DNA from 3 places in the Streptomyces sp. NPDC048269 genome. Region 1 is predicted to be linked to each of the others. Evidence: predicted binding sites of a transcription regulator. Region 1 holds the regulator's gene; each other region holds the start of a gene.
The links. The regulator HrcA, encoded in region 1, represses chaperone genes, less so after heat shock. The targets are predictions, from matches to a motif close to TTNGCACTCNGNNNNNCNGAGTGCNAA.

Region 1 (7,131 bases):
CTGGCCGGCCGTGAGGTGCCCGTGGTCGGCGGCCAGTTGCGCGTCCTCGTCGAGGAAGGTCGACTCGATCACCAGCATGTCGCAGCCCTCGGCGAGCGCGGCCACGCCCTCGCACAGCCGGGTGTCCATGACGAACGCGAACCGCTGCCCCGGCTTCGGCTCGCTGACCTCCTCCAGCGTGACCCCGCCCAGCCGCCCCTCGCGCTGGATCCGGCCCACGTCCGGCCCCTTGATCCCGTACCGCGCGAGCAGCTCCGGCACCATGCGGCGCCCGTCGGGCTCGGTGATCCGGTAGCCGAAGGACTCCACCGGGTGCGAGAGCCGCCGCGCCTCCAGGACGTACGAGTCCCCGCGCGCCAGGGTCAGCGTCCCGTCCCCGGCCACCGGCTCCTCGTCGATCAGGACGGTCTCCCGGTAGGCCGTGGCGTACCGCAGCCGGTCGAAGAACTTCTGCCCCGAGGCCGGGTAGTGCGCGGTCACGGCGTGCGGGACCCGGTCGAGGTTGATCCGCTGGATCACCCCGGCGAGGCCGAGGCTGTGGTCACCGTGGAAGTGGGTGACGCAGATCCGGTTGATGTCGTGCGCGGCCACCCCGGCCCGCAGCATCTGGCGCTGGGTGCCCTCGCCCGGGTCGAAGAGGATGCCCTCGCCGTCCCAGCGCAACAGGTAGCCGTTGTGGTTCCGGTGGCGCGTGGGCACCTGACTGGCGGTGCCCAGCACCACGAACTCGCGTACGGACACGGTCTATCCGGGGGGCCACTGGAGGCCGCGGCCTCCGAGGACGTGCGCGTGCGCGTGGAAGACGGTCTGGCCGGCGCCGGAGCCCGTGTTGAACACGACCCGGTAGCCGTGGTCGTCGATCTTCTCCTCGGCGGCGATCCGCCCGGCCTCACGCAGTATGTCGGCGGCGATGACCGGCTCGGCCGCGGCCAGTGCGGCGGCGTCGGAGTAGTGGACGCGCGGGATGACCAGCACGTGCGTGGGCGCCTGCGGGTTGATGTCGCGGAACGCGACGGTCGTCTCGGTCTCCCGGACCAAGGTCGCCGGGATGGTCCCCGCGACGATCTTGCAGAACAGGCAGTCGGCCTGCGGTTCCCCGGCCATCGCTTCGCCTCCGTGTCGTTGATCGCTCCGGGCATCGTATCCCCGGAGCGATCGACGCGAACGGCTGAGCCCTGAGGGCTGTCCCGTAATCCCCGGTGGGTCGGCGCACGGCGTCGGATGCGGTGCATCGCAAGGTGGAGGGGCGCCCCCGTACTGGGCGTATTCGGGCGTTCCGACAACGCAGCGAGGTGCCGTGGCCGGCGTCGTGCGCCCGCCGGGGATGACGGGACAGCCCTCAGGCCTTTCGGAGATCCGGAAGAGACGGGTCAGGCCCAGCGCCCCGTGCGGGCGAGCAGGACCGCCGTCGCGGCGGTGCCGGCCGTGGAGGTCCGCAGGACGGAGCGGCCCAGGCGGTAGGGGTGGGCGCCCGCCTCGGCGAAGACGGCCAGTTCCTCCGGGGAGACCCCGCCCTCGGGACCGACGACCAGCACGATCGACCCGGCCGCCGGGAGCTCGGCGGAGGCCAGCGCCTCGGAGGGGGTGTCACGGTCCTCGTGGAGCACCATCGCCAGGTCGGCGCCGGCCAGCAGCGCGGCCACCTGCTTGGTGGACATGGCCTCGGACACCTCCGGGAAGCGCACCCGGCGGGACTGCTTGCCCGCCTCCCGGGCCGTGGCCCGCCACTTGGCCAGGGACTTGGCCCCGCGGTCGCCGCGCCACTGCGTGATGCAGCGCGAGGCCTGCCACGGCACGATCGCGTCCACGCCCGTCTCGGTCATGGTCTCCACGGCGAGCTCGCCGCGGTCCCCTTTGGGCAGGGCCTGCACCACCGTGATGCGGACCTCCGGTTCGGCTTCCAGCCCGGCCGGGGACACCGCCAGGACGAGGCGGTCCTTGCCTTCCGTTGCCTTCACGACCGCATCCGCCCAGCCGCCCCGGCCGTCCGTGAGGACCACGGCCTCGCCCGGGTTCAGCCGCTTCACGGACACCGCGTGCCGGCCCTCAGGGCCCTCCAGGACGAACTCCGGTCCCGCCGGGACCGCTTCGACCACGAACACCGGGGCCGTCATGACGCACTCCTCATCTGCCTTGCCTTCAACGTGCACTGTGCCTCGGCCAGTTCGGCCGCCAGCACCTCCACCAGCTCCCCGGCCGGCAGCGTCCGCGCCAGCCGGTGCCCCTGGCCCGCCCACAAGGCCATGCCCTGCGGGTCCCCGGCCGCCGCGGCCGCCTTGCGCAACCCCGAGGTCAGGTGGTGGACCTGCGGGTAGGCGGCGGGGGCGTACGGCCCGTGCTCGCGCATGAACCGGTTCACCAGGCCCCTGGCCGGCCGCCCGGAGAAGGCCCGGGTCAGCTCGGTCCGGACGAACAGCGGGTCGGTCAGTGCCTTCTTGTGCAGCGGGTCCGCCCCCGACTCCGGACAGGCCAGGAAGGCCGTCCCGAGCTGGGCCGCCTCGGCGCCCGCCGCCAGCAGCGCGGCGATCTGCGAGCCCCGCATCAGGCCGCCCGCCGCGATGATCGGGAGCGCCACGGCCTCCCGTACCTGCGCCACCAGCGCGAGCAGGCCCACCGCCGCCGTGCCGTCGGCCTGCGGGTCGTCCCGGAAGGTGCCCTGGTGGCCACCCGCCTCCACCCCCTGCACGCACACGGCGTCGGCCCCGGCCTCCTGCGCGGCGCGAGCCTCCTCGACCGAGGTCACGGTGACGACGGTGTAGGTACGGGCCTTGCGCAGGGAGGCGAGGACCGACGGGGCGGGACAGCCGAAGGTGAAGGAGACGACCGGAACCGGGTCCTCCCGCAGAATGGCGAGCTTCGCGTCGTAGCCGTCGTCGCAGGTGCCGATGATGTCCTCGTCGGCGAGCGAGATCTCGTACCAGCTCGCCTCTCCGGCCAGCTGCCCGCGGTACGCCTCGACGGCGGCCGGGTCGACGTAACCGGTCTGCGGCATGATGAGGTTCACGCCGAACGGGCGCCGGGTGAGGGCGCGTACCTGCTTGATCTCCTGGTACATGCCGTCGGCTGTCTTGTAGCCACCGGCCAGGAAGCCCAGCCCGCCCGCCTCGCACACGGCCGCGACGAGCGGCGGACAGGAAGCGCCGCCCGCCATGGGTGCCTGCACGATCGGGTGGGGGGAGAGACCGTTCGGTGCGGTGGACATGGACTGCATCGTGCCATGTCCCGCTCAGGGGGCCGAATCACGGCATTCGCCTGGCATAGTCCGCTTCCTGGCGTGGCCGGGAAGCGGCCCCGGGGGAATGCGACGAGCCCGGCCGGGGGTGTCCCCGGGCCGGGCTCGTCGATGAGGTCGCGGGCGGTCAGCGACCGTTGAAGGCGTCCTTCAGCCGGCTGAACAGCCCCTGCTGCCCCGGGGCGAACTGGCCGGTCGGCCGCTCCTCGCCGCGCAGCTTCGCCAGCTGCCGCAGCAGGTCCTCCTGCTGCGGGTCCAGCTTGCTCGGCGTGGTGACCTCGACGTGCACGATCAGGTCGCCGCGCCCGCCACCGCGCAGGTGGGTGACACCGCGCCCGTGCAGCGGGATCGCCTGGCCGGACTGGGTGCCGGGCCGGATGTCGATCTCCTCCAGGCCGTCCAGCGTCTCCAGCGGGCACTTGGTGCCCAGCGCGGCCGCCGTCATCGGGATGGTGACCGTGCAGTGCAGGTCGTCCCCGCGCCGCTGGAAGGTCGGGTGCGGCAGCTCGTGGATCTCCACGTACAGGTCGCCGGCGGGGCCGCCACCCGGGCCGACCTCGCCCTCGCCCGCGAGCTGGATGCGGGTGCCGTTCTCGACGCCGGCCGGGATCTTGACCGTGAGGCTGCGGCGGGAGCGGACCCGGCCGTCGCCCGCGCACTCGGGGCACGGGGTCGGGACCACGGTGCCGAAGCCCTGGCACTGCGGGCAGGGGCGCGAGGTCATGACCTGGCCCAGGAAGGACCTGGTGACCTGCGAGACCTCACCGCGGCCGCGGCACATGTCGCACGTCTGCGCCGAGGTGCCGGGAGCGGCGCCCTCGCCGGAGCAGGTGGTGCAGACGACGGCCGTGTCGACCTGGATGTCCTTGGTGGTCCCGAAGGCCGCCTCGTCCAGCTCCAGGTCCAGGCGGATCATGGCGTCCTGGCCCCGCCGGGTCCGCGAGCGCGGGCCGCGCTGCGAGGCCTGGCCGAAGAAGGCGTCCATGATGTCGGAGAAGTTGCCGAAGCCGCCCGCCCCGAATCCGCCCGCGCCACCGCCGCCGCCCGAGGAGGACAGCGGGTCGCCGCCGAGGTCGTAGACCTGCTTCTTCTGCGGGTCCGAGAGCACCTCGTAAGCCGCGTTGATCTCCTTGAAGCGCTCCTGCGTCTTCGGGTCCGGATTCACATCCGGGTGGAGTTCACGCGCGAGGCGCCGGAAGGCCTTCTTGATCTCGTCCTGCGATGCGTCGCGGCGCACGCCGAGAACGGCGTAGTAGTCCGTGGCCACTTACGACTCCGCCAGGATCTGTCCGACGTAACGTGCCACTGCGCGTACCGCTCCCATCGTTCCGGGGTAGTCCATGCGGGTCGGTCCGACCACGCCGAGTTTGGCGACAGTTTCGCCGCCCGAACCGTAACCGACCGAGACGACGGACGTGGAGTTCAGTCCCTCGTAGGCATTCTCATGCCCGATCCGTACGGCCATTCCCGACTCATTGGCCTCGCCCAGCAGCTTGAGGAGCACGACCTGCTCCTCCAGCGCTTCGAGCACCGGCCTGATCGTCAGGGGAAAATCGTGTCCGAAGCGGGTGAGATTGGCGGTACCGCCGATCATCAGCCGCTCCTCCGCTTCCTCGACCAGGGTTTCGAGGAGCGTCGCCAGCACGGTGGAGACCGTGCCGCGGTCCTCGGCCTCGAAGGATTCGGGGAGGTCCTGGACGAGCGGGGGCACATCGGTGAACCGGCGGCCGACGACCCTGCTGTTGAGCCGGGCCCGCAGGTCCGCAAGCGAGGTCTCGCCGAAGGGGCTCGCACAGTCGATGAGCCGCTGCTCGACGCGGCCCGTGTCGGTGATCAGTACGAGCATCAGCCGGGCCGGGGCCAGCGACAGCAGTTCGACGTGGCGCACGGTGGAGCGCGTCAGCGAGGGGTACTGGACGACCGCGACCTGGCGGGTGAGCTGCGCGAGCAGCCGCACCGTCCGGCCGACCACGTCGTCGAGGTCGACGGCGCCGTCGAGGAAGTTCTGGATGGCCCGGCGCTCGGGCGACGACAGCGGCTTGACCCCCGCCAGCTTGTCGACGAAGAGCCGGTAGCCCTTGTCGGTGGGGATCCGGCCGGCGCTGGTGTGGGGCTGGGCGATGTAGCCCTCGTCCTCCAGCACGGCCATGTCGTTGCGCACGGTGGCGGGCGAGACGCCGAGCCGGTGCCGCTCTGTGAGCGCCTTGGAGCCGACCGGCTCCTCCGTCCCGACGTAGTCCTGGACGATGGCGCGCAGCACTTCGAGTCTGCGTTCGCTGAGCATCGCGCACACCTCCAGCTGTGGTCCGTTGCCTTGTTCGCTGCCTGCTGCCTGGCACTCTGGGCGTTCGAGTGCCAGAGATCCCCCGCTCAGTGTACGGCCGGGTAGTAAGACCCTGGCAAGGGAGGCCCGCCAAGGTAGCGTCGCGGCATGGACGTGCGTTGGGAAGAGGCGGGCTGGGAACGACTGACCGGGCGGACCGGCCGGCGGCGGCTTCCGGTGTGGGACTGCACGGTGGGACTGGTGGTGGGGGAGGATTCCGTCCTCCTCGTCGACCCCGGTTCGTGCCTCCGGGAGGGCGCGCAGGTGCGGGCCGAGGCGGAGCGCCTGACCGGCCGGCGAGTGACCCATATCGCATTCACGCACGGCCATTTCGATCACGTGCTGGGCGGGGCGGCCTTCTCCGGGGCCGAGGTGTTCGGGGCCGTCGGACTGGACGCGCTGCTCGCCACGGGCCGCGATGAGCTGCGCGAGTCGGCGGTACGGCACGGACTGGCGGAGGCGGAGGCGGCGGAGGCCGTGGACCAGCTGGTGCTGCCGCAGCACCCGGTGTCGGGCGAGTGGACGCTGGAACTGGGCGGGGTGCAGGTGCTGCTGGCGAACGTGGGCCCCGGGCACAGCGGGCACGACCTGGCGGTCTTCGTGCCCGGCGAGCGCGAGACGGTCTTCTGCGGGGACCTGGTCGAGGAGTCGGGCGAACCCCAGGCGGGCCGAGACGCGGTACCGGCGCAGTGGCCCGCGGCCCTGGACCGGCTGCTGTCGCTGGGCGGGGACGACGCGCTGTACGTGCCGGGTCACGGAGCGGTGGTCTCCGCGGCCTTCGTCCGTGCGCAACGCGCCACACTGGCCGCCCGTTTCGGCGTGTCGGAGGCATGACGGCCGCGGCTCTCCTAGTGTCGGCCGGATGCGCGAGTACTCCCCCGACCTGACCCCGCAGTGGAAGCGCCCCAAGGCCGTGCCCGAGGTGGCAGCGGAACACGATCTGGTGGTCGAGGTGGCCGGTACGGACTTCTGCGGCGCGGTGGTGGCCTGCGAGGCGGGCAGGGTGACCCTGGAGGACCGCTTCGGCAAGCGGCGGGTGTTCCCGATGGAGCCGCGCGGCTTCCTTCTGGAGGGGGCGGTCGTCACCCTGGTCCGCCCGTCGCGCGCTCCGGCGGCTCCCGCGCGCACCGCGTCCGGGTCTATCGCCGTCCCGGGCGCCCGCGCGCGGGTGGCGCGGGCGGGCCGGATCTACGTCGAGGGCCGGCACGACGCCGAGCTGGTGGAGCGGGTCTGGGGTGACGACCTGCGGATCGAGGGCGTGGTCGTGGAGTACCTGGAGGGGATCGACGACCTCCCGGCCGTCGTGGCCGAGTTCGGCCCGGCCCCGGACGCCCGGCTGGGGATCCTGGTGGACCACTTGGTGCCGGGCTCGAAGGAGTCCCGCATCGCGGCGTCGGTGACCTCGCCGGACGTGCTGATCGTGGGCCATCCGTACGTGGACGTGTGGCAGGCGGTGAAGCCGTCCGCACTGGGCATCCCCGCGTGGCCGGCCGTCCCCCGGGGCCAGGACTGGAAGACGGGCATCTGCCGGTCCCTGGGCTGGCCGGAGAACACCGGGGCCGCCTGGCAGCACATC
Region 2 (7,131 bases), on a different contig from region 1:
CGCCGCAGCCAGCCGAGCTGTTCCGAGTCCATGCAGGGTGTGTGCCCCCAAGCGGACGGACCCATGCCGGAATCATCGCGCAGGGTAGTCGCGCGGAAGCATTCAGCGACGATCGGCGCGCGCCGCCTCGACGAAGGCGCGGATCAGCTCCGGGGACTTCACCCCGCGCTCGCGTTCCACGCCGCTGGAGACGTCCACTCCCCACGCGCCGGTGGCCCGGACGGCCTCGCGGACGTTGGCGGGGGTCAGCCCGCCCGCGAGCAGCCACCGCCCCTCCGGCGGCGTGAAGTCCGCCGAGCCCCAGTTCCACGGCTTGCCGGAGCCCGGGTCGGGGGCGTCGAGGAGCAGCAGGTCCTCCCCGTACTCGCCGCAGCGCTTCACGCGTTCGGCGGTGGCCCGCAGCAGCGTCCGCCCCTCGGCCCGCAGCGCCGCGAAGTCCTCGGGGCCCTCCTCGCCGTGCAGCTGCACACCCCGCACCCCGCTCTCCTCGGCGAACCGGCGCACCTCCGCCACCGACTGCCCCCGGAACACCCCGACGGTGAGCACTCCGTCCGGCACCCGCGCGGCCAGCTCCCGCGCGGTGGCCGCGTCGACCGTACGGGGGCTGCCGGGCGCGAAGACGAACCCGACGGCCTGCGCCCCGGCCTCCACGGCCACGTCGACGTCCCGCGCGGTCCGCAGCCCGCAGATCTTGATGAACACGCTCGCCCCATCCGTCATGGCAGCAGTCAACCAAACCCGGCCGGCCGACGGCGATGCGTCCCACAGGCCGGGCCCCTTCTTCTTCCGGTTCCCGGCACCGGCGCGCGGCTACGGACCAGTCGCGATCGACACCACGGGCTTCTGAGAGTCCCGAAACGCCCGAGGGCGGCACCCCCCGCAGGGGGTGCCGCCCTCGTTCGAGAACAGCCGATCAACCAGCGGCCGGAGCCGCGGCGGATCAGAAGTCCATGTCACCGCCCGGCATGCCGCCCGGGGCGCCGGCGCCGGCCTTCTCGGGCTTGTCGGCGATGACGGCCTCGGTGGTCAGGAACAGCGCGGCGATCGACGCGGCGTTCTGCAGCGCGGAGCGCGTGACCTTGGCCGGGTCGATGATGCCCTCGGCGATCATGTCCACGTACTCGCCGGTCGCGGCGTTGAGGCCGTGACCGATCGGCAGGTTGCGGACCTTCTCGACGACGACGCCACCCTCGAGACCACCGTTGACGGCGATCTGCTTGAGCGGGGCCTCCAGGGCCAGGCGCACGGCGTTGGCGCCGGTCGCCTCGTCACCCGAGAGCTCCAGCTTCTCGAAGACCGCGGAGGCCTGCAGCAGGGCCACGCCACCACCGGCGACGATGCCCTCCTCGACGGCCGCCTTCGCGTTGCGAACGGCGTCCTCGATGCGGTGCTTGCGCTCCTTGAGCTCGACCTCGGTCGCGGCGCCGGCCTTGATGACGGCCACGCCGCCGGCCAGCTTCGCGAGGCGCTCCTGGAGCTTCTCGCGGTCGTAGTCCGAGTCGGAGTTCTCGATCTCGGCGCGGATCTGGTTCACGCGACCGGCGACCTGGTCGCTGTCACCGGCACCGTCGACGATGGTGGTCTCGTCCTTGGTGATGACGACCTTGCGGGCGCGGCCGAGCAGGTCGAGACCGGCGTTCTCCAGCTTGAGGCCGACCTCCTCGGAGATGACCGTGCCACCGGTGAGGATGGCGATGTCACCGAGCATGGCCTTGCGGCGGTCGCCGAAGCCCGGGGCCTTGACGGCGACGGACTTGAAGGTGCCGCGGATCTTGTTGACGACCAGGGTCGACAGGGCCTCGCCCTCGACGTCCTCGGCGATGATCAGCAGCGGCTTGCCGGACTGCATGACCTTCTCCAGGAGCGGCAGCAGGTCCTTGACCGAGCCGATCTTGGAGTTGACGATCAGGATGTACGGGTCGTCGAGAGCCGACTCCATACGCTCCATGTCGGTGGCGAAGTACGCCGAGATGTAGCCCTTGTCGAAGCGCATGCCCTCGGTGAGCTCCAGCTCCAGACCGAAGGTCTGGGACTCCTCGACGGTGATGACGCCTTCCTTGCCGACCTTGTCCATGGCCTCGGCGATGAGCTCGCCGATCTGGGTGTCGGCGGCGGAGATGGAGGCCGTGGAAGCGATCTGCTCCTTGGTCTCGACATCCTTCGCCTGCTCCAGCAGGGCGCCGGAGACGGCCTCGACGGCCTTCTCGATGCCGCGCTTGAGGGCCATCGGGTTGGCGCCGGCGGCCACGTTGCGCAGGCCCTCGCGGACGAGCGCCTGGGCCAGCACGGTGGCGGTGGTCGTACCGTCGCCGGCGACGTCGTCCGTCTTCTTGGCGACTTCCTTGACCAGCTCGGCGCCGATCTTCTCGTACGGGTCCTCGAGCTCGATCTCCTTGGCGATGGAGACACCATCGTTGGTGATCGTGGGCGCGCCCCACTTCTTCTCAAGGACGACGTTGCGACCCTTGGGGCCAAGGGTGACCTTGACGGCGTCGGCGAGCTGGTTCATCCCACGCTCGAGACCGCGCCGGGCCTCCTCGTCGAACGCAATGATCTTGGCCATCTGAAGTGGTCCTCCCGGACAGCGGTGGATTGCTCCCGGACCGCGCCCGCGCCCGCGACGGACGGCCTGCGTGCCCGGCGGTTCCTTCCCGCCGGACCCTGCGGGCCTCACCGACCCGGTCCTCGTTTTGGTAGCACTCTCACCTGGAGAGTGCTAACGCCAATGATTAGCACTCGACCCCCACGAGTGCAAGCGGCTTGGGGGAACGCCGCCGCGAACAGCCCCCGCGAACGCACGAGGGGCCCACACCCCGTGTCCAGGATGTGGGCCCCTCTTACGTACGCGTGGGCGGTCGATCGCGCCGGGACTAGCCGAGTGCGAGCTTGACCATGTCCGCCTGCGGACCCTTCTGGCCCTGCGAGATCTCGAACTCGACCCGCTGACCCTCTTCAAGGGTGCGGTACCCGTCCATCTGGATGGCGCTGTAGTGGACGAACACATCCGCACCACCGTCGACCGCGATGAAGCCGTAGCCCTTCTCCGCGTTGAACCACTTGACGGTGCCCTGAGCCATGCCTAACTCCCCTATTACTGGCCCTTGCGCAGGAACGCACTTCGCGCTCCCGGGTCAGAACTTGCGTCGGAACGCGTCGACCGAGGCTGAATGTATCTGCGTCGGTGCTGTCTGCAACAGGTCAATCCGACGAGAAATCTGGTCACCCAGAAACATTGAAATAGAGTGAAAATTTGGCATAGTCCAGGGCAACTCGGGCCCGACATATCTCGCCAAAGCCCCATACCGCGCTTGCACATTGACCCGATGTCGACCCTCACGCGGCCCGTTCATATGCGGCGGGCAAGTCCAGCGGAGGGGACTTCCCCAACTCTACCGCGCCCAATCAAGCAGAATTGCCCCCTCCGCTTTTAGCGGAGGGGGCAATTACGTTTATCGCGCGTCAGCAGCCGCCGGCCACGGCGGGAATGATCGAGACACCGGCGCCGTCCGGCGTCGCCGCCTCCAGCCCTCCCTCGAAGCGCACGTCGTCGTCGTTGACGTAGACGTTCACGAAGCGGCGCAGCTTGCCCTGGTCGTCCAGGACACGGGCAGCGATGCCCGGGTGGCTCTTCTCCAGCGACTCGATGACCTCGGCCAGGGTCGCGCCCTCGGCGGGGACCTCGGCCTGACCGCCGGTGTAGGTGCGCAGGATGGTGGGGATGCGGACGTTGACGCTCATGGCGCTACTGCCTTTCCGGTGTGCAGGGGGAGGGAAGGGGGTGTCCGGCGGATCAGGGCCCGGCCCTGATCCGCCGGACAGACCTCCTAGGCCAGGCCGGCGGCGCGGAACGCGTCCAGGCTCGGGCGGATGGTGGCGGTCTGGCCGCTGTCCGCGGCCACCGCCTCCAGGGTCTTGAGGCCGTCACCGGTGTTCAGGACGACGGTGGTCAGCGCCGGGTCGAGCTGCCCGTTCTCGATGAGCTTCTTCGTGACGCCGACGGTCACGCCGCCCGCGGTCTCGGCGAAGATGCCCTCGGTCTGCGCGAGGATCTTGATGGCCTCGACGACCTGCTCGTCGTTGACGTCCTCCACGAAGCCACCGGTGCGCCGCGCGATGTCCAGGACGTACGGGCCGTCCGCCGGGTTGCCGATGGCGAGGGACTTGGCGATGGTGTTCGGCTTCTGCGGGCGGACCACGTCGTGGCCGGCCTTGAAGGCGGTGGACACCGGGGAGCAGCCCTCGGCCTGGGCGCCGAAGATCTTGTACGGCTTGTCCTCGACGAGGCCGAGCTTGATCAGCTCCTGCAGACCCTTGTCGATCTTCGTGAGCTGCGAGCCGGACGCGATCGGGATGACGATCTGGTCGGGCAGCTGCCAGCCGAGCTGCTCGCAGATCTCGTACGCCAGGGTCTTGGAGCCCTCGCCGTAGTACGGGCGCAGGTTGACGTTGACGAAGCCCCAGCCCTCGCCCAGCGGGTCGCCGATGAGCTCGGAGCAGAAGCGGTTCACGTCGTCGTAGTTGCCCTCGATGCCGACCAGGTCGCCACCGTAGACACCGGCCATGACGACCTTGCCCTGCTCCAGGTCGTGAGGGATGAACACGCAGGAGCGGAAACCGGCCCGGGCGGCCGCGGCGCCGACGGCGCCGGCCAGGTTGCCGGTGGAGGAGCAGGACAGGGTGGTGAAGCCGAAGGCGCGGGCGGCCTCGACGGCGATCGCGACGACGCGGTCCTTGAAGGAGTGCGTCGGGTTGCCGGAGTCGTCCTTGACGTAGAGCTTGCCGGTGACGCCGAGTTCCTTGGCCAGGTTCTGCGCGTCCACGAGCTTGGTGAAGCCCGGGTTCAGGCTCGGCTTGGACGCCACGTCCGAGGGGACGGGCAGCAGCGGCGCGTACCGCCAGATGTTGTTCGGGCCGGCCTCGATCGCGGCGCGCAGGGCCTCGGGGTCGCCGGTCGGGAGGTCGTAGGCGACTTCCAGAGGTCCGAAGCACTCGACGCACGCGAAGATGGGTCCGAGCTCGAAGCGGGTAGCGCACTCGCGACAGGAAAGGCCGGTGGCAGGTCCGAGGTCGACGGTTCCGGCAGAGGTGGCAACAGTCTGTGCAGCCATGATGGCGAGGCCCTTTCTCCTCATCTTCCCCATGGCGCACTTCGCCATGAGACGGAATTGGCACCTTCCCTAGCCGGGGACCTCGCGGGGGTGCGTGAAAACGCATCGCGAGAACCGACTGGAGGGTTGCCGGGGCTTCAACGGGCCGTGTCCCTCTGCCCCTCTGGATGAGCGGTATGGCACCGGGCCGCGCGCTCTACGGCGCGTCCGGGCGTTTGTGCGCGAGGACCCCCGGCATGCGGTGGTCCTCTGCGTTGTTCAAGACTGTAACCGAAGGGGCGGATGGTTGAGACAGCCGTCCGAACCGCGAGATGGATCACAAATCGGTCCAAACGAGTGACGATGCAGGGAGTGCCGAAGGTGCTGGAAGAGGTGGAGCGCTGGCTGGCAGACCGCTCCTGGTCCGCCGCCGACCGACCGCTCGACCAGCTGCTGGACCGGAAACGGGCGGCTGGGACCACGGTCAGCGTGGTGCTGCCCGCGCTCGACGAGGAGGCGACGGTCGGCGCGATCGTCGAGGTGATCCGCCGCGAGCTGATCGAGGGACTGCCGTGCCCCCTCGTGGACGAACTGGTGGTGATCGACTCGGGCTCCAGCGACCGGACGGCGGAGGTGGCGGCGAAGGCCGGCGCCCGCGTCGTGCACCGCGACGAGATCCTGCCGCGGATCCCGGCGGTGCCCGGCAAGGGCGAGGTGTTGTGGCGCTCCCTGCTGGCCACCGGCGGGGACATCGTCTGCTTCGTCGACGCCGACCTCCGGGACTTCTCGGCCGACTTCGTCTCCGGGATCGTGGGTCCGCTGCTGACCGAACCGGACGTGCAGTTCGTCAAGGCGATGTACGACCGCCCGCTGGGCGACGCCCCCGGCCAGGGCGGCCGGGTCACGGAGCTGGTGGCGCGCCCGCTGCTCAACCTGCACTGGCCGCAGCTGGCCGGCTTCGTCCAGCCGCTGGGCGGCGAGTACGCCGTGCGCCGCTCCCTGCTGGAGCGGCTGCCGTTCCCCGTCGGGTACGGCGTCGAGCTGGGTCTGCTGGTGGACGCCCTGCACACGGTCGGACTGGACGCGCTGGCCCAGGTGGACGTGGGCGTACGGGTCCACCGCCACCAGGACGGGCAGGCCCTGGGCCGGATGGCCGCGGCGATATACCGGACCGCGCAGCTGCGGCTCTCGCGCGGGCATCTCGTACGGCCGGAGCTGACGCAGTTCGAGCGGGGGCCGGACGGGTTCGTGCCGCGGACGTACGCGGTGGACACGGAGGAGCGGCCGCCGATGCTGGGCGTCAAGGAGTACGCGTTGCGCAGCGTGGCGTGAGGGATCGTACGGTTTGAGCGGGCGCGGGCCGGGCTAGGTTGGCCGCATGGCTTCTCAGGTACTCGTTGCAGCGAACCGCGGCCCGCTCTCGTACGCCCTCTCCGCCGACGGCACCCTCAGTACCCGGCGCGGCGGGGGCGGTCTCGTCTCCGGACTCTCCGCGGCCCTGGCGGAGCAGCCGGACGCGGTGTGGATCTGCGCGGCCCTGTCGGAGGCGGACCGGGAGGCGGTCCGGCGGGGCGTGACGGAACCCGGCGTCCGGATGCTGGACATCGATCCCACGGTGTACGACGACGCGTACAACGGCATCGCGAACTCGGTGCTGTGGTTCACCCACCACCACCTGTACGACATCCCGCGCACGCCGGTCTTCGACGCGGAGTTCCGCCGGCAGTGGGGGTCGTACGTCGCCTACAACCAGGCCTTCGCGGCGGCGCTTGCGGAGGAGGCGGCGGAGGGTGCCTGCGTCCTGGTGCAGGACTACCACCTGGCGCTGGTGCCGGGGCAGTTGCGGGAGCTGCGGCCGGACCTGCGGATCGGGCACTTCACGCACACGCCGTGGGCCGCGCGGCAGTTCATGGACATGCTCCCGGACGACGTCCGCCGGGAGTTGGTGTGGGGGATGCTGGGGGCGGACCGGCTGGGCTTCCACACCTACAGCTGGGCGCTCGCCTTCATCACCAGCGCGCAGTTCGAGGACGAGAGCGGCGTG
Region 3 (7,131 bases), on a different contig from region 1:
CGCCGTCCGCGAGCCCTACGGGGTGTGGGGAGGCCTCACCGAGGACGAGCGCGAGGAACTGATGGGCCGCGCCCGGCATCGCCTGATCCCCGCATCCAGCACGATCGGACCGATCCCGCCGCACTGATACGAGTACAAACGTCCGAAGGAACGTTGCTGCGGTGTCCGCGAGATTCTCGGACCGCCGCCGTGCCCGGGCGTGTCGCAGTCCTGCGTGGAACGTCACGCGTTCGGCCGTACCCGACGCATGAGTACGGTCAGCGCGTGGCGGCCCGCTCCAGCTCGTCCAGGGTCGCGGCCACCGCCGGGACCCTGGCCAGGTCGGGCAGGGTCAGCGCCACGACCTCCCGCTCGACGGCCGGCTCCACGGCCACCGTGCTCACGCCCTTCGCCCGTACGGACTCCACCGCGAGCTCCGGCACCACCGCGACGCCCAGCCCGGCGCCGACCAGGCCGACCACCGCCGGATAGTCGTCGGTCGCGAAGTCGATCCGCGGGGTGAAGCCCGCGTTCTCGCACACCTCCACCAGATGGCGGCGGCAGCGCGGACAGCCCGCGATCCAGGGCTCGTCGGCCAGCTCCGCCATGCCCACGCGCTCCGCCCCGGCCAGCCGGTGCCCGTCGGGGACCAGCCCGACGAGGCGGTCGGTCAGCAGCGGGCGCACGACGAGGTCCTCCCACTCCGCGACGGAACCCGCCGATCCGCCGTACCGGAAGGCCAGCGCCAGGTCGCAGTCCCCCTCGCGCAGCATCTCCACCGAGCGCGGCGGTTCGGCCTCGACCAGGGAGACGCGGGTGCCCGGGTGCTCGGCGCGCATCGCGGCGAGCGCGGTGGGCACCAGCGTGGAGCTGCCGCTGGGGAAGGACACCAGCCGGACCCGGCCCGCGCGCAGCCCGGCGATGGCCGCGACCTCCTCCTCGGCCGCGGTCAGCCCGGCCAGGATGCCCGAGGCGTGCCGGACCAGGGCCTCACCGGCCTGGGTCAGCCGCATCTCGCGGCCGGTGCGGATGAGCAGCGGGGTGCCGGCCGACTGCTCCAGCGCCTTCATCTGCTGGGAGACGGCCGGCTGGGTGCAGCCGAGCTCGCGGGCGGCGGCGGAGAAGGAGCCGGTCCCGGCGACAGCGCGCAGAACCCGGAGATGTCGTGCCTCGATCACCTTTCGAGCATAAGCCCTGCTTTGACCGTCGCGCGAATACCGTCGTGACACTTTGGGGCACGCTCGGTTAGCGTGTGGGCATGGGTCCCATGCATCTGATCTCCGTCAACGTCGGCCGCGCCGAGGCCGTCGACTACACCGACGCGGAGGGCGGGGTGACGGGCCACGGCAAGCGCCCGGTCCCCGGACCGGTCCGCGTCTTCGCCCCGGGCCCCAGGGCAACCGGCCTCGGCAGCGGCCTGGAGGGCGACGCCGTGTGCGACCGCCGCCACCACGGTGGCGACCACCAGGCCGTCTACGCATACGCGCGCGAGGACCTGGACCTCTGGGAGGCCGAGCTGGGCCGCGAGCTGCCCGGCGGGATCTTCGGCGAGAACTTCACCACCTCCGGCATCGACCTGAACGGCGCGCGTCTCGGCGACCGCTGGCGGGTCGGCGCGGACCTGGTCCTCGAAGTCGCCTCGGCCCGCATCCCGTGCCGGACCTTCCAGGGGGCCCTCGGCGAGAGCGCCTGGGTCAGGCGGTTCACCCAGGCGGCGCGGCCGGGCGCGTACCTGCGGGTGATCGAGGAGGGGTCGGCCTCCCCCGGCGACGCCATCGAGGTCATCCACCGCGCGGACCACGAGGTGACGGTGGAGTTCTGGTTCCGCGCGTTCACGACGGAGCGCGCCCTGCTGCCGCGCACCCTGGCGGCGGGTACCGCGATGGAGCCGGAGGGCCACGAGACCGTGCGCCGGTACGTGGAGAAGTACGGGGCCGGAGCCGGGGCGAGGTAGAACCGACACCCGGGGCGGCTAGGTTGCGCCTATGACGACTGCGTTGATTACGGGATCCACGGCGGGCATCGGCGCCGCCTTCGCCCGGCGGCTCGCCGCCCAGGGCCACAACCTGGTGCTGGTGGCGCGCGACACCAAGCGGCTGGGAGAGCAGGCCACCGAGCTGCACGACCGGCACGGCATCGAGGCCGAGGTGCTGGCCGCCGACCTGTCCGCCGAGGAGGGCATCGCGGCGGTCGAGGAGCGCCTCGGCGACCGCACCCACCCGGTCGACCTGCTGGTCAACAACGCCGGCTTCGGCAACAAGGGCCGCTACCTCGAGGTCTCCATGGCCGACGAGCTCACCATGCTGAAGGTGCACGTCGAGGCGGTCCTGCGGCTGACCTCGGCGGCCGCCGGATCGATGCGCTCGCGCGGCCGCGGCGGCGTGATCAACGTGGCCTCGGTGGCCGCCTTCGTACCGCGCGGCACGTACGGGGCGAGCAAGGCCTGGGTCGTGCAGTTCACCCAGGGCGCGGCGAAGGACATGGCGGGATCCGGGGTTCGGATGATGGCGCTCTGCCCCGGCTTCGTCCGGACGGAGTTCCACCAGCGTGCGGGCATGGGCACGGACAACATCCCCGGCTGGATGTGGCTCGACGCCGACAAGCTCGTGGCCGCGGCGCTGGCCGACCTGGCGCGGGGGAAGACGGTGTCGATCCCGGACCCGCGGTACAAGGCGCTGATGGGCGTGGTGAAGCTGACGCCGCGCGGGCTGCTGGGCGGCGTGTCCTCGCGTACGGGCCGCAAGTACGGTCCCCAGTAGCCGCCCGCGTACTCACCGGTAGACCGGCCAACTCGGCGAAATCTCCCTAAAATAGACATGCCCCATCGAGCCCGGGAGACCGCCATGACATTCGTACAGATAATCGATTACAAGACCAGTCGGCAGGATGACCTCAACCAGCTGCTCGACCAGTACGTCTCGCAGAGCCAGGGCAAGCGCACCGTCACCCACAGCATCGTGGGCAGGGACCGCGAGAACGAGAACCACTACGTGGACGTGGTCGAATTCCCCTCGTACGAAGAGGCCATGAAGAACTCTCACCTCCCGGAGACGGACAGGATGTTCCAGGAGATGATGGCCCTCTGTGACGGGATGCCCAGCTTCACCAACCTGGACGTCGTCCGGGACGAGAACCTCAACAAGATGCTCGCGGACCGGATGTTCGACGAGCTGGCCATGACGGGCGACCGTTCCGTCGCCGAGGAGATCTTCGCCTCCGACTACGCCGACCACGACATGGTCAAGGCCGACCCCGACGCCCAGGGGATCGACGCCCTGATGGCGGACCTGAACATGTGGCGGTCCGCTTTCGAGATGTCCTTCACCAAGAACCAGCAAATCGCCGAAGGCGACTTCGTCACCACCCTGTGGACCTGGAACGCGACGCACACGGGTGAGTTCATGGGCCTCGCGCCGACCGGCAAGAAGGTCACCGCTACCGGCTCGACGACGTTCCGCTGCAAGGACGGCATGATCGCCGAGGGCTGGTGGCACTACGACATCATGAGCGTGATGCGGCAGCTGGGCATCATGGAGGGCATGTCGGCCTGACCGCACTCCTCACGACCAAAGGGAAGGCCCCCGTCCCACCGTACGAAACGGTGGGACGGGGGCCTTCCCGCATGCGGCAGCAGCGTCAGTGGCTGTGGCCGTGACCGTGGCTGTGGCCCGCGTCGCCCTCTTCCTCGGCCGGCTTCTCGACGACCAGGGTCTCGGTCGTGAGCAGCAGGGAGGCGATGGAAGCGGCGTTCTCCAGCGCGGAGCGGGTGACCTTCACCGGGTCGATGACGCCGGCCTTGACCAGGTCGCCGTACTCGCCGGTGGCGGCGTTGAAGCCCTGGCCCTTGTCGAGCTCGGCGACCTTCGAGGTGATGACGTAACCCTCGAGACCGGCGTTCTCGGCGATCCAGCGCAGCGGCTCGACGGCGGCGCGGCGCACGACCGCGACACCGGTGGCCTCGTCGCCGGCCAGGCCGAGGTTGCCCTCCAGGACCTTGACGGCGTGGACGAGCGCGGAGCCACCGCCGGAGACGATGCCCTCCTCGACCGCGGCGCGGGTCGCCGAGATGGCGTCCTCGAGACGGTGCTTCTTCTCCTTGAGCTCCACCTCGGTGGCGGCGCCGACCTTGATGACGCAGACGCCGCCGGCGAGCTTCGCCAGGCGCTCCTGCAGCTTCTCGCGGTCCCAGTCGGAGTCCGTGGACTCGATCTCGGCCTTGATCTGGTTGACACGGCCGACGACTTCCTCGTGGCTGCCGCCACCGTCGACGATGGTCGTGTCGTCCTTGGAGATCGTGACGCGGCGGGCGGTGCCCAGTACGTCCAGACCGGCCTGGTCGAGCTTGAGGCCGACCTCCTCGGCGATGACAGTGGCACCGGTGAGGGTGGCCATGTCCTGGAGCATCGCCTTGCGACGGTCACCGAAGCCGGGAGCCTTGACGGCGACCGCGTTGAAGGTGCCGCGGATCTTGTTGACGACGAGGGTGGAGAGCGCCTCGCCCTCGACGTCCTCGGCGATGATCAGCAGCGGCTTGGAGGCGCCGGCCTGGATGACCTTCTCCAGCAGCGGCAGGAGGTCCTGGATGGAGGAGATCTTGCCCTGGTTGATCAGGATGTACGGGTCGTCGAGGACGGCCTCCATACGCTCCTGGTCGGAGACCATGTACGGCGAGAGGTAGCCCTTGTCGAAGGCCATGCCCTCGGTGAACTCCAGCTCCAGGCCGAAGGTGTTGGACTCCTCGACGGTGATGACACCGTCCTTGCCGACCTTGTCCATCGCCTCGGCGATGAGCTCGCCGACCTGCTGGTCCTGCGCGGAGAGCGCGGCCACGGCGGCGATGTCGGACTTGTCCTCAATCGGACGGGCGGTCGCGAGGAGCTCCTCGGAGACGGCCTTGACCGCAGCGTCGATGCCCTTCTTCAGGGCGGCCGGGGACGCGCCCGCGGCGACGTTGCGCAGACCCTCGCGGACCAGCGCCTGGGCCAGCACGGTGGCGGTGGTGGTGCCGTCACCCGCGATGTCGTTGGTCTTGGTCGCCACCTCCTTCACGAGCTGGGCACCCAGGTTCTCGTACGGGTCGTCCAGCTCGACCTCGCGAGCGATGGTGACACCGTCGTTGGTGATGGTGGGCGCGCCGAACTTCTTGTCGATGACGACGTTGCGGCCCTTGGGGCCGATCGTCACCTTGACCGTGTCGGCAAGCTTGTTGACGCCGCGCTCGAGGGCGCGACGGGCGTCCTCGTCGAACTTCAGGATCTTCGGCATGGGAGCGGTTCAGTCCTCTCGTTGCGATCCTCGGCCGCTCACCGCGACCTCCACCGCCTAGAACGAACTACGCCCCTCGTCGCCCGGCATCAGCAGGGTGACCAGGGGCGCAGCTCAAATCAAAACTGGAAGCGAATTACTTCTCGACGATCGCGAGCACGTCGCGAGCCGAGAGGACGAGGTACTCCTCGCCGCTGTACTTCACTTCGGTGCCGCCGTACTTGCTGTACAGCACGATGTCGCCGACGCTGACGTCCAGCGGGAGACGCTGGCCGTCCTCGAACCGGCCCGGGCCCACGGCGAGGACGACGCCCTCCTGGGGCTTCTCCTTCGCGGTGTCCGGGATGACCAGGCCGGAGGCCGTGGTCTGCTCGGCGTCGAGCGGCTGGACCACAATGCGGTCCTCGAGCGGCTTGATGGCAACCTTGGAGCTGGCGGTCGTCACGATCCGACCTCCCCCTTCGGAGATCCGGGGTTAACTGTCTGAGGTGGCGACCAGGTCGATCCGTCGTCGCGGGTGCCGGACCTGCCTGTCGCTGTGTTGGCACTCACCAGGGGCGAGTGCCAGGTGCGAGACTATTCCGGCGATTAGCACTCGGTCAAGCGGAGTGCCAATTTTCGCCGCCGGGCGTTGCGCGGATCAGGCCGCGGAGCCCGGGAGACCGGGGTCGGCGCCCGTCCGGATCATCAGCCGAACAGGTGCTTTGCGCCGGGTATGTGACGCTTGGGGGCCCGCGCATCCTCGTGATCGAAGCGGCCGCGGCCGACCCGGTGAAGCCGATCGGGCTGATCGGCGCCGCGGAGCAGGACGTGGTGACCGAGGAGGTCTGGGACCTGCTGTCGTTCGCGCGGCAGGCGAAGAACCCCTCCGGCGGAAAAGTGCGGTGCACGGCACTCCCCCTCGAACGCTCCGCAAGGAACCATGGGGAGGGCATCAACGTCGTAGACGATATGAAGATAAAGCGCCTCATTGCCGAGCAGATCGGGCCCAAGGCCCCTGCGAGCCCGAGCACACCGGGCGCCGCTTCCTCCTCACCGGACGCGGCCCCGCCGCCGTCCTCACCGCCGCCCTCCCCCGCGCCCGCGGACGGTGGCGGCATCCCGTGCGTGGACTGAAACCCCTGACGTCGGCGGGCGCGCGCCGCCGCACCGAGGCGCTGCTCCTGGTCTTCGTCGTCGCGATCGCCGTCTTCGGCCACGCCGCAGCGGGCCTCGCGATGAACGACGAGCTGCCGCCCAACCTCGCCGGCTTCACGATCAGCATGACGCTGCTGTCGCTGGTGGGTCACCTGGGCGTGCGCCGCTTCGCCGCCTACGCGGATCCGCTGATCTTCCCCCTGGCCATGCTGCTGACCGGGCTGGGGCTGGTGCTGCTGCACCGGCTCGACCAGGGGTACATCGAGCGGTACAACTCGGAGGCCAACGCGCCGGAGCAGCTGATGTGGACGGTGGTCGGGGTCGCCGCCTGCATCCTGGTGCTGGCGCTGCTGCGCGACCACCGGCTGCTGCAGCGCTTCATCTACATCACGATGGCGCTGGCGCTGGTGCTGCTGATCGCACCGGCGTTCTTCGGCGCCGACACCTACGGCGCGAAGCGCTGGATCAAACTCTTCGGCTTCTCACTGCAGCCCGGCGAGTTCGTGAAGATCATGATCGCGGTCTTCTTCGCGGGGTACCTCGTCATCCACCGCGACTCGCTGGCCCTGACCGGCCGCAAGTTCCTGGGCATGCGGCTGCCCCCGATGCGCCAGCTCGGCCCCATCGTGACGGTGTGGATCGTGTCGATGCTGGTGCTGGTCTTCGAGCGCGACCTCGGCACCTCGCTGATCTTCTTCGGCGTGTTCGTGGTGATGCTCTACGTCGCCACCGAGCGCACCAGCTGGATCG

Region 2: the regulator HrcA is predicted to act here: its motif matches at 2,730-2,756, upstream of groL (chaperonin GroEL).
Region 3: the regulator HrcA is predicted to act here: its motif matches at 5,833-5,859, upstream of groES (co-chaperone GroES).

What each region holds. Positions count from the first base shown of each region.
Region 1 covers NZ_JBEZLW010000013.1:71,540-78,670, reverse strand. The annotation lists gene AB0D48_RS17140 (ribonuclease Z) at 1-741, opposite strand, end outside; gene AB0D48_RS17135 (histidine triad nucleotide-binding protein) at 745-1,104, opposite strand; gene AB0D48_RS17130 (16S rRNA (uracil(1498)-N(3))-methyltransferase) at 1,371-2,114, opposite strand; gene AB0D48_RS17125 (nitronate monooxygenase) at 2,111-3,202, opposite strand; gene dnaJ (molecular chaperone DnaJ) at 3,360-4,499, opposite strand; gene hrcA (heat-inducible transcriptional repressor HrcA) at 4,500-5,516, opposite strand; gene AB0D48_RS17110 (MBL fold metallo-hydrolase) at 5,664-6,389, shown strand; gene AB0D48_RS17105 (DUF3097 domain-containing protein) at 6,418-7,131, shown strand, end outside.
Region 2 covers NZ_JBEZLW010000011.1:115,420-122,550, forward strand. The annotation lists gene AB0D48_RS15390 (beta-glucanase) at 1-32, opposite strand, end outside; gene AB0D48_RS15395 (phosphoribosylanthranilate isomerase) at 103-720, opposite strand; gene groL (chaperonin GroEL) at 941-2,563, opposite strand; gene AB0D48_RS15405 (cold-shock protein) at 2,871-3,077, opposite strand; gene AB0D48_RS15410 (MoaD/ThiS family protein) at 3,460-3,738, opposite strand; gene thrC (threonine synthase) at 3,825-5,108, opposite strand; SAM riboswitch class I at 5,126-5,282, opposite strand; gene AB0D48_RS15420 (glucosyl-3-phosphoglycerate synthase) at 5,469-6,419, shown strand; gene AB0D48_RS15425 (trehalose-6-phosphate synthase) at 6,466-7,131, shown strand, end outside.
Region 3 covers NZ_JBEZLW010000010.1:51,544-58,674, forward strand. The annotation lists gene AB0D48_RS13910 (WhiB family transcriptional regulator) at 1-127, shown strand, start outside; gene AB0D48_RS13915 (LysR family transcriptional regulator) at 258-1,157, opposite strand; gene AB0D48_RS13920 (MOSC domain-containing protein) at 1,247-1,933, shown strand; gene AB0D48_RS13925 (SDR family oxidoreductase) at 1,965-2,738, shown strand; gene AB0D48_RS13930 (ester cyclase) at 2,823-3,530, shown strand; gene groL (chaperonin GroEL) at 3,616-5,244, opposite strand; gene groES (co-chaperone GroES) at 5,381-5,689, opposite strand; gene AB0D48_RS13945 (hypothetical protein) at 5,962-6,360, shown strand; gene AB0D48_RS13950 (FtsW/RodA/SpoVE family cell cycle protein) at 6,348-7,131, shown strand, end outside.